Regions from separate parts of the Salana multivorans genome, predicted to be linked through region 2. Evidence: predicted binding sites of a transcription regulator. Region 2 holds the regulator's gene; the other holds the start of a gene.

Region 1 (4,412 bases), on a different contig from region 2:
GTGACCTTCTGGTCGGTCCAGCGGGCGAACGGGTGGGTCCCGGCGCACATCAGCTCGACCCGGAGCTGGTCGGTCACCGTGCGCAGCTCCCCGACGGCGCGCTCGATGTCGCGCGCGGCGCCGGCGACGGTCTCGTTCACCCCGGTAACGATCTCGACCGTGTTGAGCAGGAGCTCCTGCTTGATCATCGGGTGCTCGCTCTGCCCGGGCGGGCGCAGCTCGTCCAGCACCGTCGCCGCGCACTGGCGCAGGTCGCCGGAGTCGGCGTCGACGAGCGCGAGCTCCCACTCGATCCCGATGGTCCCGCGGCGCGAGGTCGCGAACGGGACGGGGAAGGGCTGCGCCATCGTTCCTCCAGTGCTCGGGAGCTGCCGGTGGCGGCTCAGGCGGGTGCCGGCGGGTCGACGCGCTCGACGACGACCACGCGGTGCTCGCCCGCGACCCTGGTGAGGATGATCGTCCCCGACGCGGTTCCGCGCAACGCAAGCTGCTGGCGCAGGCGCGCCGGGTCGAGGTCCCAGCCGCGCTTCTTGATCTCCAGCGTGCCGATCCGACGCTCGCGCAGGTAGGAGCGCAGCCGCTTGAGCGAGTAGGGCATGACGTCGAGCACGCGGAAGGCCGCGACGCAGCGCCCGGTGTCGTCGTCGGCGGGCAGCCGGTCGCCCGTGAGGAACGCGATGGTGGGGTCGAGCAGTCGCGCGTCGAGGAGCTCGGCGAGGCGGTGGACCAGGCCGGCCCGGATGATCGCGCCGTCCGGCTCGAAGACGTAGCGGCCGACGGCCGCGCCACCGCTCGCGCCCGGTCCGCTCGGCGCCGGCGTGATCGGACCGGTGGGGTCACCGGGGTCGAGCAGCGTCGTCGCGCGGCCGTCGCGTCCGACGACGACGGCGCCGCGGCCCGTCCCCTCCGGTGCGAGGTCGCCGAACCAGAGGTCGGCCTCCAGGACGTCGCCGGCGACGCTCAGCCACTGGACGAGGGCGTCGCCGGGGAGGTCGCGATGGGCGATGCCGGGGCCGAGCTTCATCCCGAGCGCCGGGACGCGCGAGCGCAGGGCGAGCAGGTCGGCGACGGCGGGGGAGTAGTCCTCGAGGCGGTGCAGCCGCCCCCTGCTGGTGCGCCGCGCCGGGTCGGCCCACACGCCGTCGACGGGTCCCGTCGACGTCCCGGCGAGGACGTCCCGCAGGACGTCCGGGTCGAGTGCGTCACCGGCGACGACGCGGGCCTCGGGGAACTGGCGCAGGTTGACGGCGGCAACCAGGGCGGTGACGGGGTCGCGCTCGACGGCGACGACGTCGAGCGCCATCCCGGCCAGCGCGAGCGCGTCGGCGCCGATGCCGCACCCGAGGTCGGCGACGACGCGGACGCCGGCCGACCGGAACCGGTGGGCGTGGCGAGCGGCGACGGACAGGCGCGTCGCCTGCTCGAGGCCGTCCGGCGTGAAGAGCATGTCGGCCGCGAGATCGCCGAACTTGCCGGTCGCCCGGGCGCGCAGCCGCGACTGCGTGAGCGCCGCCGAGACGAGCTCCGGTGCGAAGCCGGCCTGTCGCAGGGCCGTGCCGAGGGCGAGGCTCTGCTTCTCGTCGTAGGCCGGAAGGTCCGCGAGGAGGGCCCAGCCCGCGGGTTCGGCCAGCTGTCGCAGCGCCTCGAGATCCACCCCCCGATCCTGCCCCACGCTCCGCGGTGCCCCAACCCTCGGGGGTCCGACGCTCGCCGAGCCGGGCCGACGCGGCTCCACCGCGCGCGCCGGGACGCGACACCTGGCACTCGCCTTGACCGAGTGCTAACTCATTTCTAGAATGAGCGAGGCACCGGGACCGGGTGGCAGCGACTCTCGTCGCGGCGGCCCGCGCTCCCCGGAACCACGGGCAGTGAGCAGATCGTCCGATCCCCGCGACGGCGGCCGGTCGGCGCACTCGTCCTCGTCAACGTTGTCAACTGAAGCTACGGAAGGGGAGGTCCGACGTGTCGGTCTCCATCAAGCCCCTCGAGGACCGGATCGTCGTCCAGCCGGTCGAGGCGGAGCAGGTCACTGCGTCCGGTCTCGTGATCCCGGACAGCGCGAAGGAGAAGCCCCAGGAGGGCAAGGTCCTCAGCGTCGGCCCGGGCCGGATCGACGACAAGGGCAACCGCGTCCCGGTCGACGTCGCCGTCGGCGACATCGTCATCTACAGCAAGTACGGCGGCACCGAGGTCAAGTACGCGGGTGCCGAGTACCTCATCCTCTCGGCGCGCGACGTCCTCGCCATCGTCGAGAAGTGACGCTCGCCCGCTGACGTCGGCCGAGCCGACGTCAGCGAGCAGCAGAACGGGCCCCGGTCTCAGACCGGGGCCCGTTCGCTGTCCGTCCGCGACCCTCACCGCGAACAGCAGGAGCACCGAACGTGTTCTCTGGGGCTCCTCCGCCCCGGGCGCAGGGGGTCACCCGGGGAAGTCGTTCCAGGCCGACAGACTAGCCGCTCCGGGGCCTCGTCGTCCGCGGTCGCCGGCCGGTCGCGGACGACGGCTCGCCGGTCTCAGCCGACGTCACGGAGGCGGCCTCGCAGGTCTGCGTCGAGGGCGCTGAGCCGCTCCTCCTCGGTCAGGCCGCCCCACACCCCGTAGGGCTCGCGCACGGCGAGGGCGTGCTCGCGGCACTGGACGATCACGGGGCACGTGGCGCAGACCGCCTTCGCGGCCTCGCCGCGCCGACGTCGCGCGCCACCGCGCTCGCCCTCCGGGTGGAAGAAGATCGACGGCTCGGCCGTCCGGCAGGCTCCATCGAACTGCCACTCCCACAGGTCCATGACCGGACCCGGCAACCTCGACAGCTCCGCCACTGCCAACACCCCCTTATATCGCGCGCACTGTCTCACGGTGCGTGTGACGACTCTATGAGGACGTCAGACCCGTTTCAAGTGAGCGAGAACGGCCGACTCGGTCCTGAGGTGGGTCGATGGGTGCCGAAGTGCCTCCTCCGTGGAGTCAAGGACTTTGGTCCCGGATCACCGCCCCCTTTCGTGTTCCTCGTCACGCCACGTCGCGCGCGACGCCATGCGCCGCCTCGCCGCGTCGTCCCCCATGCGGTCGCGGCCGCCGCCACCGGCACCCTCGCTCGCGCGCACCCGCTCTACGATGGAGGCGTGACGGCCACGACCTCCTCGACCAGCCAGCTCGCCTCCTCCACCCTCGGTGCCCCCGCCAGCGCTGCCCCTCCGTCCCTCGAGGAGAAGTTCGGCTTCGTCGGCCTCACCTACGACGACATCCTGCTGCTGCCCGGCGAGACCGACGTGATCCCGAGCGAGGCGGACACGGCGACGCGGCTCACGCGCGAGCTGTCCATCGCCATCCCGCTGCTCTCGGCCGCCATGGACACCGTGACCGAGGCCCGGATGGCGATCGCGATGGCCCGCCAGGGCGGCATCGGCATCCTCCACCGCAACCTCCCGATCGAGGCGCAGGCCGCCCAGGTCGACGTGGTCAAGCGGTCCGAGTCGGGGATGATCACCGACCCGCTGACCGTCGGCCCGGACGTCTCGCTCGCCGAGCTCGACGCCCTGTGCGGCCAGTACCGCGTCTCGGGCCTCCCGGTCGTCGAGCCCGACGGCACGCTCGTCGGCATCATCACCAACCGCGACCTGCGGTTCGTCCCGCGCGACACCTTCGCGACGACGCTGGTGCGCGAGGTCATGACGGCCTGCCCGCTCGTCACCGGGCACGTCGGCATCTCGCGCCGGGACGCGCAGGCGCTCCTGGCCAAGCACCGCGTCGAGAAGCTGCCGCTGGTCGACGACGCCGGTCGCCTGCGCGGCCTCATCACGGTCAAGGACTTCGTCAAGTCCGAGCAGTACCCGGACGCCTCCAAGGACGGCGCCGGTCGCCTCCTCGTCGGCGCGGCCGTCGGCTTCTTCGGCGACGCGTGGCAGCGGGCCACCGCCCTGGTCGAGGCCGGTGCCGACGTCCTCGTCGTCGACACGGCCAACGGCCACGCGCGCCTCATGCTCGACATGGTGCGCCGCCTGAAGTCCGACCCGGCCACGCGCGACGTCCAGATCATCGGCGGCAACATCGCGACGCGCGCCGGCGCCGCCGCGCTGGTCGAGGCGGGCGTCGACGCGGTCAAGGTCGGCGTCGGGCCCGGCTCGATCTGCACGACGCGCGTGGTCGCCGGCGTCGGCGTCCCGCAGGTGACGGCGATCTTCGAGGCCTCGCTCGCGTGCAAGCCGGCCGGTGTCCCGGTCATCGGCGACGGCGGCCTGCAGTTCTCCGGCGACATCGCCAAGGCGCTCGTCGCCGGTGCCGACTCGGTCATGCTCGGCGGTCTGCTCGCCGGGACCGACGAGTCCCCGGGTGACCTCGTCCTGATGAACGGCAAGCAGTACAAGCGCTACCGCGGCATGGCGTCGCTCGGCGCGATGCAGTCGCGCGGGGACCGC
Region 2 (4,412 bases):
GCCCGGCTGCGCCGTCACGAGCGCCCCGCCAGCTTGTCGCGCAACCGGGCGAACATCCCGGCCCCGACGGGGGCCAGGCGCGCGGCCGGCGACTCCTCGCCGCGCAGCCCGGCGAGCTCGCGCAGCAGCTCCTGCTGGCGCTCGTCGAGCTTGGTCGGCACCTGGACGTCGAGGTGGACGTGCAGGTCCCCGCGGCCGTGCCCGCGCAGCCGGCCCATGCCCTTGCCGCGCAGCGTCAGCACCTCGTCCGGCTGCGTGCCGGGCGCGATGTCGAGGTCGAGCTGGCCGTCGAGCGACTCGACCGTCAGCACCGTCCCGAGCGCCGCCGCCGTCATGGGCAGGCTCACGGTGCAGTGCAGGTCGTCGCCGCGGCGCGTGAACACCGGGTGCGGGAGCTCGCGCACCTCGACGTAGAGGTCACCGGCGGGACCGCCACCCGGACCGACCTCGCCCTGCCCGGTCAGCTTGATCCGCGACCCGGTCTCGACGCCGGCCGGCACGTCGACGCCGATCGTCCGCCGCGTGCGGACGCGGCCCTCGCCGGAGCACTCGAGGCAGGGCTCGGGGATCGTCGAGCCGTAGCCCTGGCAGGCGTCACAGCGCGCCTGCGTCATGACGTTGCCGAGGAAGGAGCGCGCCACGCGCTGGACCATGCCGCGGCCGCCGCACACGCTGCACGGCCGCGGCGAGGTGCCCGGGCGCGCGCAGGAGCCGTGGCACGTGCCGCACACGACGGCCGTCTCGACCGTGAGGTCCCGGTGCACGCCGAACGCGGCCTCGGCCAGGTCGAGGTCGATCCGCACGAGCGCGTCCTGGCCGCGCCGCGAGCGCGGAACGGGGCCGCGGGCCGTCGCGCCGGCCGTGTTGAACAGCGTCTCGAACAGGTCGCCGAAGCCGAAGCCGCCCATCCCGGGGCCGCCGGCTCCGCCGGCGCCGAACGCCGAGGGTCCACCGAGGTCGTACATCCGGCGCTTCTCCGGGTCCGTGAGGACCTCGGCCGCCATCGTCACCTCCTTGAACTTCTCGGCGGACTCCTCGCCGGCGACGTCCGGGTGGTACTGGCGCGCCAGCTTCCGGTAGGCGCGCTTGATCTCCTCGGTGGTGGCGTCACGCGAGACGCCGAGGATCTCGTAGTAGTCGGTCACGAGCGATGGGCTCCTGTAGTGCGAGGGAACGGACGGTCGGTCGAGCTGGTGGCGTCGGTCGGGCGAGCGGCCGGGTAGTCGGGGCTCACTCGAGCGGCGAGACGAATCGGGACAGGTAGCGTGCGACGGCTCGCACGGCCGCCATGGTGCCGGGGTAGTCCATCCGGGTCGGCCCGAGCACGCCGAGGTAGGCGAGCGCGTCCCCCGTGCCCTCGCGGCCGTAGGGGGCAGCGACGAGCGACGCGTGCGCGAGCGGGGAGTAGCCGTTCTCGGCGCCGATCCGCACCGTGACGTCGCCGCCCGCCTCGCCCTCCGACGCGACGTCGGCGAGCAGGTTCATGAGGACGACCTGCTCCTCCAGCGCCTCGAGGACGGGCTGGAGGCCGTGGTAGAAGTCGAGCGGCGAGCGCGTGAGGTGGCTGTGGCCCGCCATGACGAGGCGGTCCTCGACCTCCTCCGTGAGCGTCTCGACGACGACCTCGGCGATCTGTCGGGCGAGCTCCGCGACGCCGGGCGCCACGACGTCCGGGACCGCGCGCAGGCTGAGCCCGAGCTCGGGCATCCGCCGGCCGGCCGCGGCGACGTTGAACCGGACCCGCAGGTCGGCCACCTCGGCCTCGTCCGGCGCCGCGGCGCCGTCCGGCAGCGTCACGGTGCGCTGCTCGACGCGGCCGGAGTCGGTGATGATGACGGTCATGACGCGGCCGTTCGCCAGCGGCACCACCTCGAGGTGGCGCAGCGCCGAGCGGCGCAGCGACGGGTACTGCACGACCGCCGCCTGCTGCGTGAGCTGCGCGAGGAGCCGCACGGTGCGCTCGACCGCGTCGTCGAGGTCGACCGCCTCGAACAGGAAGGTCTCGATCGCGCGCCGCTCGGCCGGGCTGAGCGCCTTGAGCGCCGCGAGGTGGTCGACGAAGAGCCGGTAGCCGGCGTCCGTCGGGATCCGCCCGGCCGACGTGTGCGGCTGGGCGATGTACCCCTCCTGCTCCAGCGCGGCCATGTCGTTGCGGATGGTCGCCGGGGAGACGCCCAGTGCGTGCCGCTCGACGAGCGCGCGCGAGCCGACCGGCTCCTGGGTCGAGACGTAGTCGGAGACGATGGCGCGCAGGACGTCGAGCCGACGGTTCTTCGTGCTCATCGCTCCTCCTCGCTGACGCTGACCCGACGCTCACCCGACGCAGCGCGGCGCGGTCAGCACTCACCGACCGCGAGTGCCAATTCTACGCCCGCGTGCCAGCGCGCCTCCCGGCGCGCGCGACATCGGGCGGGTTAGCCTCCAACGTGACCGATCGGACCCTCTCCTTCCCCGGCGACCCGTACGGGGCCGACGTGCTGGCCGGCGGCGGGCGCGGCCAGGCGGCCGACCCGCGCGTCCGGACGGGAGCGCGTCGGCCGACGCGGGACGAGCTCGCCGTGCCCGGCCTCGTGGTCGAGGACGTCGCGACCGGGTTCGTCGGCGAGATCATGGCGCTGGAGCGCACGAACGGCGGCGACGTCGTCGTGCTCGAGGACCGCGCCGGGCGTCGCCGCTCGTTCGCGCTCGGCGCCGGGTTCTGGCTCGACGGGGCACCCGTCCGGCTGGTCCGGCCGCCCCGGGTGGCGGAGTCGGCGCCGCGTGCGCGGACGGCGTCGGGATCGCTCGCTGTGGCGGGAGCGAGGGCGCGGGTCGCCCGCGCCTCGCGGATCTGGGTCGAGGGCAAGCACGACGCGGAGCTCGTCGAGAAGGTCTGGGGCGACGACCTGCGCCTGGAGGGGATCGTCGTCGAGCTGCTCGAGGGCGCCGACCACCTGGCCGAGGTGCTCACCGGCTTCCAGCCGGGGCCGACCCGCCGGGCCGGCGTCCTGCTCGACCATCTCGTGCCCGGCTCGAAGGAGCGGCGTCTGGCCGACGACGCGCTGCGCGCTCTCGGACCGGCCGCGGCGCACGTGCGCGTGCTCGGCCACCCGTACGTCGACGTCTGGCAGGCCGTGCGACCCGAGCGGGTCGGGCTGCGGGCGTGGCCGGACGTGCCGCGCGGCACCGACATCAAGGTCGGGACGCTGCGGGCGCTGGGCTGGCCGACCGGCTCCCCCGCCGACGTCGCGCAGGGCTGGCGCCGGATCCTGCGCCAGGTCCGCGACTACCGCGACCTGTCGCCGGCGCTGCTCGGCCGCGTCGAGGAGCTCGTCGACTTCGTCACGGTCGGCGACGGGGACTGACGGCGGCGGGGCTTGCCGCACGGCGGGCTTGCCGCACGGCGGGCCCGGGGCGCCGTCAGACGATGACGACCTCCTCGCCGCGGATCGCGACGTAGAGCCGGGCGTAGGCGGTCACGGCCACCGGGATCGCGACCACCAGGCCGACGAAGCACGCCAGGGCACCCAGCGCGAGGACCACGAGGCAGAGCAGCGCCAGCAGGAGCGTCTGGCCGAGGTTCTCCCGGACGAGACGGAGGGAGGCGCCGATCGCGGCACCGGCCCGGCCGGGGTCGTCCGAGAGCGCGAACGGCGCGAACGCCAGCCCGAGCGACGCGACCAGGCAGACCAGGGCGACGGCCGACGACACCGAGACGGGCGACGTGCTCGACGCCGGCGCGAGCGCCGGCAGCAGGGTGAGCACGGCGATCACGCCGGCGTAGCCGAACCAGCCGCGCGGCAGCGACCAGCAGTCAGCGAACCGCAGGGCACCCGTCCGCACCACCCGGAGCGCGCCGCGCGCGAGGAGGAGCGTGAGGACGCCCGTGACGAGCCCGGAGAGCAGCATCGCGGCGGCACCGACGAGGTAGGTGCGCCAGCCGGACCACGTGCCGAGGAGCACCGCGCCGTTGGCGAGGAACCCGGGGTCGCCGGTGAGAAGCCGGAGCGGGAGGCTGAGCGCCGCGAGCGCCACCCAGACGACCGCGACCAGCCCGCACAGCGTGCCGACGCCGCGCGGGAACATGCTCAGCGCGTCGGACACGGCCCGCGTCGCCGACACGGGGACGACGCCCGGCGGGCCGGCGAACCGGCCGACCGGCGGGCCCGACACGAAGCCGACGCCGTCGCCGACGGCGTCGAGCACGGGTCGGTCAGCTGGAAGGGGTGGCAGAGACGGACCAGCCGGGCCCCCTGAGGGACCCGGCTGGCTCGGGCTGCCGTACGGACCGGGCGGCGGCGGTGCGCCGTAGGGATCCTCTGGCGTCGTCATGCGATGGCGCTCAGGGAGCGACGTAGCCGCCCGTGAGGCGGCGGTACTGGTAGGTGAGCGCGAGGTAGGCCCACGGCATCGTCACGAGGAGACCGATGAAG

Evidence for each region. Region 2 encodes HrcA, which represses chaperone genes, less so after heat shock. Its sites were predicted from a motif close to TTNGCACTCGNNNNNNNCGAGTGCNAA; they were not measured.
Region 1: groES (co-chaperone GroES) is a predicted target of HrcA. The motif match lies at 1,758-1,784, and genes of this name have one in related genera.

Annotation. Positions count from the first base shown of each region.
Region 1 covers NZ_RKHQ01000001.1:2,300,029-2,304,440, forward strand. Annotated here, with positions in the region: gene EDD28_RS09880 (glutamate--cysteine ligase) at 1-347, opposite strand, end outside; gene EDD28_RS09885 (THUMP-like domain-containing protein) at 383-1,654, opposite strand; gene groES (co-chaperone GroES) at 1,963-2,259, shown strand; gene EDD28_RS09895 (WhiB family transcriptional regulator) at 2,514-2,816, opposite strand; gene guaB (IMP dehydrogenase) at 3,120-4,412, shown strand, end outside.
Region 2 covers NZ_RKHQ01000002.1:166,034-170,445, reverse strand. Annotated here, with positions in the region: gene EDD28_RS13030 (PhoH family protein) at 1-18, opposite strand, end outside; gene dnaJ (molecular chaperone DnaJ) at 15-1,145, opposite strand; gene hrcA (heat-inducible transcriptional repressor HrcA) at 1,231-2,283, opposite strand; gene EDD28_RS13015 (DUF3097 family protein) at 2,427-3,344, shown strand; gene EDD28_RS13010 (hypothetical protein) at 3,400-4,185, opposite strand; gene EDD28_RS13005 (hypothetical protein) at 4,322-4,412, opposite strand, start outside.